One region of the Xanthobacter aminoxidans genome, then DNA from elsewhere that is predicted to be linked to it. Evidence: predicted binding sites of a transcription regulator. Region 1 holds the regulator's gene; each other region holds the start of a gene.
What was found. Region 1 encodes HrcA, which represses chaperone genes, less so after heat shock. Its sites were predicted from a motif close to GTTAGCACTCNCNNNNNGNGAGTGCTAAC; they were not measured.
Positions count from the first base shown of each region.

Region 1 (3,274 bases):
TGCCGGGATTGTGGGTGGCCACCACCAGCCGGCCGGTGAGCTGGCGCGCCATCAGCCGATCGCCAGCTTCTGGAGGGAGACGAGCTGATCCACACCCGAGCGGGCCAGCGACAGCAGCGAGAGCAGTTCGTCCTGGGTGAAGGGCGTCTTTTCCGCCGTACCCTGGATTTCCACGATGCCGCCAGTTCCGGTCATGACGAAATTGGCATCGGTCTCGGCCACCGAATCCTCGGCATAATCGAGGTCGAGCACCGGCGTCCCCTCGTAGATGCCGCAGGAGACCGCCGCCACGTGCTGCTTGAGCGGCATCTCCTTGATCATGGAGCGGGACTTCATCCAGCTCAGGCAATCATGAAGCGCGATCCAGGCGCCAGTGATGGAGGCGGTGCGGGTGCCGCCGTCGGCCTGGAGCACGTCGCAGTCGATGGTGATCTGCTTCTCGCCCATCGCCACGAGATCCGTGACCGAGCGGAGCGAACGCCCGATCAGGCGCTGGATCTCCTGGGTGCGGCCGGACTGCTTGCCGGTGGTGGATTCGCGTCGGGTGCGGTCGTGGGTGGCGCGGGGCAGCATGGAATATTCCGCCGTCACCCAGCCGCGTCCCTGGCCCTTCAGCCACGGCGGCAGGCGCTCCTCCAGCGTCGCGGAGACGAGAACGTGGGTGTCGCCGAACTTCACGAGGCAGGAGCCTTCCGCGTGGCGCATCACGCCCCGTTCAAAGGACACCGCGCGCATCTCGTCGGGGGCGCGCTTGCTGGGCCGCATAATGGATACCTCTTTGTGCGTCATGGACGCTCCTTTTAGAGCGCCGCGCGCCGGGAGGAAAGCAAGGGTGGTAGGAGCCCCCGCGTGGCGCTTGAACCCGGCCCCGGCGAGGGACACATTAGAGCCAGCGAAATCCTTTGCTCCGAAGGCTGAACCCGTGGCGCTCGATCCGTTCCTGCCCCTCTCGACCGGCGGCCTCGCGCAGATCGATCAGCGTTCGCGCGAGATTTTCCGCCAGATCGTGGAGAGTTACCTCGCCACCGGTGAGCCGGTCGGCTCGCGCAACATCGCTCGCCTTATCCCCATGACCCTCTCCCCCGCCTCGGTCCGCAACGTGATGGCGGACCTGGAGGCGGCCGGGCTGATCTATGCCCCCCATACCAGCGCCGGGCGCCTGCCCACTGAGCGCGGCCTGCGCTTCTTCGTCGATGCACTCATGGAGGTGGGCGACGTCAACGAGCGTGACCGGGCCAATATCGAGACGCAGGTGCTCGCCGCCGCGCGCACCACCACGGTGGAGGGCGTTCTGCAGGAAGCCTCCGCTTTGCTCTCGGGCCTCGCCCGCGGCGCCGGGGTCGTCACCGCCACCAAGACCGACCCCCGCCTGAAGCATGTGGAATTCGTGCCGCTGGAGCCGGGCCGCGCCCTCGTCATCCTCGTATCGGAGGATGGGCAGGTGGAAAACCGCGCGCTCGCCCTTCCGCCCGGCTTGCCGACCTCCGCCCTCACCGAGGCCACCAATTTCCTCAATGCCCACATCCGCGGCCGCACCCTCTCCGACGCCCGGCAGGAGATGGAGAGCCTGCTCGCCGAGATCAACCGCGACCTCGACACCCTGACCGCCCGCGTGGTGGAGGCGGGGCTCGCCTCCTGGTCCGGCGACGGGCCGGGCGAGCGTACCCTCATTGTGCGCGGTCAGGCGAAGCTGCTGGAGGATCTCAGGGCGCTGGAGGATCTGGAGCGCATCCGCCTGCTGTTCGACGATCTCGAGACCAAGCGCGAGGTCTCCGAACTGCTCGGCCGGGCGGAGGAGGCACAGGCGCTGCGCATCTTCATCGGCTCGGAGAACCGGTTGTTCTCCCTTTCCGGCTCCTCCACCATCGTCGCGCCCTACCGCGATGGGCAGGGACGCGTCTTGGGCGTGCTCGGTGTCATCGGCCCGACGCGGCTCAATTACGGCCGCATCGTTCCCATGGTGGACTTCACTGCCCGCCTCGTGAGCCGGGTACTGGGCGCACCGGGTGCGGACGCTGCGTGAGGGATAAGGATCACCACGACTTGATTTTTCCCCCCATCGCCCCGATATGCGCCGGGACGATTGGCCTTTGCCCGGCGGCGTTGTGACCTCGGGCGAATCTCAAGGCAGGGGAAGTAACCGGATGAGCGAGCAGAAGCGCGCGCCCGAGACCGGCGGCGACGCAAGCGAAAACGGTGCCGCGCAGGGCAATGCGCAGGTGAACGAGGCGACCGCCGAGGCGGAAGCCACCGCTATGGCGGACGCCGCCATCGGCGACCCGGCGGGCGACAAGGCGCGCCTGGAAGCCGAGATCGCGAGCCTCAAGGACAAGTTCCTGCGCGCCTTCGCGGAGGCGGAGAATGTGCGCCGCCGCGCCGAGAAGGAGATCCAGGACGCCAAGACCTACGGCATCGCCTCCTTCGCCCGCGACGTGCTGAACGTGGCGGACGATCTCGCCCGGGCCCTCGGCTCGGTGGAGGCGGACGCAAAGGCGACCGCAGAAGGCAGCTTCAAGGCGCTGCTGGACGGGCTGGAGCTGACCGAGCGCGGCCTCGTGAAGGCGCTGGAGAAGCACGGCATCCGCAAGATCGAGCCGAAGGGGGAGAAGTTCGATCCCAACCTTCATCAGGCCATGTTCGAGGTGCCGGACCCGAGCGTGCCGACCGGTACCGTGGTGCAGGTGGTACAGGCCGGCTACGTCATCGGCGAGCGCGTTCTGCGGCCCGCCATGGTCGGTGTCGCCCGCGGTGGCCCGAAGGCTGAGGCGAACAAGGCCGCCGGCGCGGCCTGAATCAGGCTATCTGGAAGATCACATATCGTTGGAGGCGGCGACATCCCGCCTCCCGCGGTCGCTGCCGCCTGGGCCGCGACCCGATCCGATGAGGTCGGCAAGCGCATCGGCGATGACACGGCTGGTGTAAGGCTTGGCCACCCGCGGCGCGTCGACGAATTCCGCCGGCATGCGCACGCTGCCAGTATAGCCCGAGCAGAAAATGAAGGGGATGCCGCGCTCGGCCAGGATCGCCGCGGCCGGATAGACCGGCTCGCCCGCTAGGTTCACGTCGAGGATCGCGGCGTCGATGCGTTCGGACGACGCGGCCGAGACCGCGGCGGCGAGGCTCGCGATCGGCCCGACCACGGTGTAGCCCAGCGACCTCAGATTGTCTTCGAGCCCCAGTGCCACGAGAAACTCGTCCTCAACGACGAGCACCCGCCTTCCCGACAAGATCATTCTTCAACGCCTTGGCTGACTGCATGTCCCCTCAGGGCCAT
Region 1 covers NZ_JBAFUS010000003.1:703,573-706,846, forward strand. The annotation lists gene rdgB (RdgB/HAM1 family non-canonical purine NTP pyrophosphatase) at 1-52, opposite strand, end outside; gene rph (ribonuclease PH) at 52-765, opposite strand; gene hrcA (heat-inducible transcriptional repressor HrcA) at 923-2,023, shown strand; gene grpE (nucleotide exchange factor GrpE) at 2,145-2,792, shown strand; gene V5F74_RS18460 (response regulator) at 2,811-3,212, opposite strand.

Region 2 (3,274 bases), on a different contig from region 1:
GCCTGGATGGCGCGGCGGACGATCTCGATGCCGGTCTTCTGGTCGGCATTGTCGACCTTGAGGCCGTCGAGCACCTTGATGGAGCGCAGCAGGGCGACTCCGCCGCCGGGGACGATGCCTTCTTCCACCGCAGCGCGGGTGGCGTGCAGGGCGTCGTCAACGCGATCCTTCTTCTCCTTGACCTCGACCTCGGTCGAGCCGCCCACGCGCACCACGGCGACGCCGCCGGCGAGCTTGGCGAGGCGCTCCTGGGCCTTCTCGCGGTCATAGTCGGAGGTGGTGGTCTCGATCTGCGCGCGGATCTGGGCGATGCGCGCCTCGATGTCGGCCTTCTCGCCGGCGCCGTCGACGATCGTGGTGTTCTCCTTCTCGATCACCACCTTCTTGGCGCGGCCGAGCATGGAGAGATTCACGCTGTCGAGCTTGATGCCGACTTCCTCGGAGATCACGGTGCCGCCGGTCAGGATCGCGATGTCCTGCAGCATGGCCTTGCGGCGATCGCCGAAGCCCGGAGCCTTGACCGCAGCCACCTTCAGGCCGCCGCGCAGCTTGTTCACCACGAGGGTGGCGAGGGCCTCGCCTTCCACGTCCTCGGCGATGATCAGCAGCGGACGGGCCGACTGCACCACCGCCTCGAGCACGGGCAGCAGCTCCTGCAGGCCGGCGAGCTTCTTCTCGTTGATGAGGATGTAGGGCTCCTCGAACTCGACGCGCATCTTCTCTGCATTGGTGATGAAGTACGGAGAGAGATAGCCGCGGTCGAACTGCATGCCTTCCACGACATCCAGCTCGGTCTCGGCGGTCTTGGCTTCCTCGACGGTGATGACACCCTCGTTGCCGACCTTCTTCATCGCCTCGGCGAGGAACTTGCCGACCTCGGCGTCGCCGTTGGCGGAGATGGTGCCGACCTGGGCGATCTCGTCGTTGGAGGTCACCTTGCGGGAGTTGGCGGCGAGGTCCTTCACGATGGCGTCCACCGCGACGTCGATGCCGCGCTTCAGATCCATCGGGTTCATGCCGGCGGCAACCGCCTTGGCGCCTTCCTTCACGATGGCCTGGGCCAGCACGGTGGCGGTGGTGGTGCCGTCGCCGGCGAGGTCGTTGGTCTTGGAGGCGACCTCACGCACGAGCTGGGCGCCGAGGTTCTCGAACTTGTCCTCGAGCTCGATCTCCTTGGCCACCGACACACCGTCCTTGGTGATGCGGGGGGCGCCGAAGCTCTTCTCGATGACCACGTTGCGGCCCTTGGGGCCGAGGGTCACCTTCACGGCGTTGGCGAGGATGTCGACGCCGCGCAGAACCTTGTCGCGCGCGTCTACGGAGAATTTCACGTCCTTGGCAGCCATGTGGCGTGCTCCTTCAGATTGGGACGATTAAACGGAATGGCGAATGCCGCGGGACCGGGCGCCTGGGGCTGCCTCGGCCCTGCGACTGAAAATCAGGCCGCCTGAGTTCAGGCCGCTTTCTTGGCGCCGGCCGCGTTCTCGATGACGCCGAGGATGTCGCTCTCCTTCATGATGAGGAGATCCTGGCCGTCGATCTTCACTTCGGTGCCGGACCACTTGCCGAACAGCACGATGTCGCCAGCCTTGACGTCGAGCGCCACCAGTTCGCCCTTCTCGTTACGGGCGCCGGGACCGACCGCGACGACTTCGCCCTGCTGCGGCTTCTCCTTGGCGGTGTCGGGGATGATGATGCCGCCGGCCGACTTCTGCTCGGCCTCGATGCGCTTGACGACCACGCGGTCGTGCAGGGGACGGAAACCCATAGGGAAACCTCCGGTTCGATGTTGTCCATCGGGGTTGCCTGTTTTGAAGGCGCCGGGAACCCCTCTACCCGGCCCGACCGCGATCTAAGGGCGGCAAATTGGAGCCGCAAGGGGTCGGCTCAAAAAATTTAGCACTCAAGGGAACTGAGTGCCAGCAGCCCGTCTCCCTTCAGTTTGAGCGGAAGCCGGGCGGCTCGCCGGCTACGCACAGCGCGAGCCCGGGCGCGGCCCGGTGCTGTCAGCAATCCGGATCGAAGGCTGCTAGAGCATTGTTTTTGCAGACGGAAACCAATCTTTAGCCTTGGCCCCGGCAAAGTGTGTAGCCGACAATGAAGTGTCCGGTCCCGTCTTCCCCAGCCCTGCTGGCGGCGGGGCCGCGGATTGGAGGTGTGACCCATGGCTGCCAAGGTGTCGCGTGACTTCGTCCTGCAGATGGAAGGCTACGGCCTGGCCACGGCCGAGATCCTCTATCGCATGCCCGACCACCCCGGCCTGCTCCAGACCTTCCTCTGGCAGGACTACGACCTGTGCCCGCGCTTTCCGGAGCTGAACAAGTTCCTGGAATTCTGGCGACGCGAGATCGAGGGGCCGCTCCATTCCGTGCGCGTCGCCCATTCCGGCCTCATCAAGCCCGCCGAGCTGCGGTCCGTGGACGGAATGTTCCTTTTGAACTGATGTGGAGCAATCTCCCTGCGTCAGGGACTTTCCGTATCAGTCAACGGTCTTTATGGTTTCGATCGGGCGGTGAGGACATGCACGTCCCCGCGGGGGTGGGGCGTGCATGTCCGCTCAATTCCATGTGCGGCGTGATGGGAACAGCGCAGGGCCTGACCCAGCGGAATTTTTGCGCCCCAGTGCCCTCCCGCTGCCGTTTTCCGGTTGTAGCTGAAGCGTCCATTCCATGAGGGCGCCTTGGATCACCGCACGCCACGAACCTCCGAACTCCTGGCCGCCGTGCTCGCCGCGCAGGAGGGGGATCAGGTCGCCATCGGCGATCTGGTGAACGCGCTGCGCAATCGCGCCTTCGGCATTCTCTTCCTCATCTTCGGCATACCCAACTGCATCCCCATGCCGCCGGGCATCCCGGTGGTGTGCGGCATCATCCTGGGCCTCATCGGCCTGCAGATGATGCTGGGCCGGCAGGAATTGTGGCTGCCGGCGTGGATTGCCCGCCGCACCTTCTCCCGTGCCATGCTGGAATCGATCGTCACCCGCTCCCGGCCGTGGATCGAGCGGTTCGAGCGCGTCTCCCGTCCCCGCTTCGAAGAGTTCGCCGGCCCCACGGCCCGGCGGATCGTGGGCGCGACGGTGGTGGTGCTGGGCTTCATCCTGCTGCTGCCCATCCCCTTCCTCGGCAATCTGCCGCCGGGATTTGCCGTGTGCATCTTCGGCCTCGGCCTCGTGGAGCGGGACGGCCTCGTCATCCTCGCTGGCTTCGGCGCGACGATCCTCGGACTGATGGTGACAGCGCTGATGAGTTGGGCCATCTACCAGGGCGCCATCGCC
Region 2 covers NZ_JBAFUS010000001.1:207,888-211,161, forward strand. The annotation lists gene groL (chaperonin GroEL) at 1-1,346, opposite strand, end outside; gene groES (co-chaperone GroES) at 1,454-1,768, opposite strand; gene V5F74_RS00985 (usg protein) at 2,165-2,443, shown strand; gene V5F74_RS00990 (exopolysaccharide biosynthesis protein) at 2,681-3,274, shown strand, end outside.
Region 2: the regulator HrcA is predicted to act here: its motif matches at 1,896-1,924, upstream of groES (co-chaperone GroES).

Region 3 (3,274 bases), on a different contig from region 1:
TCACGGCCGCGACCTTCAGGCCGCCGCGCAGCTTGTTGACCACGAGGGTGGCGAGCGCCTCGCCTTCCACGTCCTCAGCGATGATGACGAGGGGACGACCGGTCTGCACCACGGCCTCAAGGACCGGCAGGATCGGCTGGAGGCCGGAGAGCTTCTTGTCGAAGATGAGCAGGAAGGGCTCTTCCAGGTCGGCGATCATCTTCTCCGCATTCGTGATGAAATAGGGAGAGAGATAGCCGCGGTCGAACTGCATGCCTTCGACCACTTCGAGCTCGGTCTCGGCGGTCTTGGCTTCCTCGACGGTGATGACGCCTTCGTTGCCCACGCGCTGCATGGCGCCGGCGATCATCTCGCCGATGGAGGCATCGCCGTTGGCGGAGATGGTGCCAACCTGCGCGACTTCGGCGGAGGAGGAGACCTTCTTGGCGCGGGCGCGGATGTCGGCGATGGCCGCGGCGACGGCGAGGTCGATGCCGCGCTTCAGGTCCATCGGGTTCATGCCGGCGGCGACCGACTTGGCGCCTTCCTTCACGATGGCCTGGGCCAGAACGGTGGCGGTGGTGGTGCCGTCGCCGGCGAGATCGTTGGTCTTGGAGGCGACCTCACGCACGAGCTGGGCGCCGAGGTTCTCGAACTTGTCCTCGAGCTCGATCTCCTTGGCCACCGACACACCGTCCTTGGTGATGCGGGGGGCGCCGAAGCTCTTCTCGATGACCACGTTGCGGCCCTTGGGGCCGAGGGTCACCTTCACCGCATTGGCGAGGATGTCGACGCCGCGCAGCAGCTTCTCGCGCGCGTCCGAGGAGAACTTTACTTCTTTGGCAGCCATAACGGCCTCCTTGTGATTCTGTTTCGGTGGACCGGCTCAGAAGCGCGGACGCATCACTTGGCGATGACGCCGAGGATGTCGCTTTCCTTCATGATGAGCAGGTCCTGGCCGTCGATCTTGACCTCGGTGCCGGACCACTTGCCGAACAGCACGCGGTCGCCGGCCTTCACGTCGAGCGGGACGAGCTTGCCGCTCTCGTCACGGGCACCGGCGCCCACCGCGATCACCTCGCCCTCCTGGGGCTTTTCCTTGGCGGTGTCGGGGATGATGATGCCGCCGGCGGTCTTCTGCTCGGCTTCGATGCGCTTGACGACCACGCGGTCGTGCAGAGGACGGAAGGACATGGGTCGTTACCTCTTCGGGGGGAGCGCGAGCCTTGGCCCGCCGTTCTGGCACTCCCGAATGAAGAGTGCCAAGCTCGTCGCGGAGATAAGGGCGCGCCCGGCGAACGTCAAGGCGCGCTGCAGCAATCGGTGGGCTAGCAAAGCGGTAACGAGCCGTGGGATAAGCTGTTCAGGAGCTGAGGCTTGACGGCGGGCGGGGGCGATGCGGACGGCATCGACGTCGACGGCGCAAGCCTTTATGGTCAGGCGACTGCCTGGGTGGTCGCATTCTTGTTCCAGGCGGCGGGAGGCCTCGGAAAGCACATGACGAAGATGGTTGCGGGATCCAAGTCTGCTTTCGAGCGATCTGCGTTCGGGCGGTCCGCGTTCGGATGGACGGCCTTCGGGCGGCCGCGCGCCGCGCTGGCCGGCGCTGCCCTTGCCGTGCTGGCCCTCGGCCTCGCCGGCTGCGAGACCACCCCTTCCGCGCCCCCGCCGGCCGCGCGCCCGGTCTTTACCAGCCCGATCCCGCCCGACCGCCTCGTCGGCCGCTGGGGCCTCGCCGCCTATCACCGGCCGGACGACGCCACCCGCACCGAGGCCCAGGCCAAGGCCTCCTGCGGCAACCAGCCCTATGTTATTACCGCCGGCACCAATGGCGGCGTGATGATGTACCTCGCCGACGACAACAAGCTCACCGAGCTGGTGTCGAAGCAGGTGGGCAACGGCCCGGTCTACATCGGCCCGCCGGATGACCCGGCCGGCGGCGAGCGCGACCGTCAGGTGGTGCGCTTCGACGGCAACATCCTGGTGCTGAAGTTCGTCGATCCGGAAGTGGCCAAGCGCTACGGCACCATGGTCTACGTGCGCTGCTCGTGACCTGAGGGGCCGCGCGCCCCTCACCGCCGAAGGCGGCAAAAAACCCAAGCATGGCTCAGCGTCCGAGGGCGCTGAGCATGGCGGACCCCCGGTTGGTGGGGTCGAACACGTGCAGGCCCAGTTCCTCGGCCAGTTCCCGGAAGGCGGCGATGCCGCGCACGGAATTGCCCCGCCCGTCGAGCCGCGGTGAATAGGTGGCGATGCCGAGCTGGCGGTTGACCACCCCGAGGATGCCGCCGCCCACCCCGCTCTTGGCCGGCACGCCCACGTCGAACGCCCAGTTCCCGGCGAAATTGTACATCCCGCAGGTGAACATCACGGCCAGCGTGGCGCGCACCGCGTCCACCGCGAAGGCCGTCGTGCCGGTGAGCGGGTTCTCGCCGATATTGGCCAAAGTCGCCCCCATGCGGGCGAGGTCGCTGGCCGTCACCAATATGGAGCACTGGCGGAAATAGAGGTCCAGCGTCGCGTCCACCCCGGCGGTGAGCGCGCCGGTGCTGGTGAGGAGGTGCGCGATGCCGCGGTTGCGGTGGGCCGTCTCCGCCTCCGAGCGGAACACCGCCTCGTCCACCGCGAGCCGCCGCCCCGCCGCCGCTGAAAAGCGGTCCAGCACGAACTCCAGCGCCTCGGCGCCGAGATGCTCCACCAGCATGCCGGACACGGTGATGGCCCCGGCATTCACCATGGGGTTGAAGGGCCGGTTGGTCTTGGCATCGAAGACGATGGCGTTGAAGGCGTCACCCGAGGGTTCTACCCCGACGCGGGAAAGCACCTTGTCGCGGCCCGCCACCTCGAGGGCGAGACAGAAGGCAAATGCCTTCGAAATCGACTGGATGGTGAACGCCACGTCGGCATCCCCCACCGCGACCACCTCCCCCTCCACCGACACGGCGGCGATGCCGAAGCGGTCCGGGTCCACCCGCGCCAGTTCGGGAATGTAGTCGGCGAGCGCGCCGGAGGTGTCGGCGCGGGTGCGCTCATAGGTGTGGCGCACCACCGTCTGAAGCCCGTGGCCGACCGGCGCGGCGGGAGCCGCGTGCGGGCTCGTATCCATCTTTATCCCCCTTGCCGGCCGCGCACCTGGACCACGGGTCCGCGGGGCCGTCGCGGCGAGCGAAGCACAAGCTGTGCCACGGCGGACCGATCCGACGCGCCCAGTGCTTTGCACCATAAGGAGGAAAAGGATCGGACTGGAATTAGTCTACTTCAAACCAACACACAGATCAGAAGCGTTATCGTTTGT
Region 3 covers NZ_JBAFUS010000004.1:248,446-251,719, reverse strand. The annotation lists gene groL (chaperonin GroEL) at 1-829, opposite strand, end outside; gene groES (co-chaperone GroES) at 883-1,173, opposite strand; gene V5F74_RS19870 (hypothetical protein) at 1,477-2,031, shown strand; gene glsA (glutaminase A) at 2,087-3,085, opposite strand.
Region 3: the regulator HrcA is predicted to act here: its motif matches at 1,218-1,246, upstream of groES (co-chaperone GroES).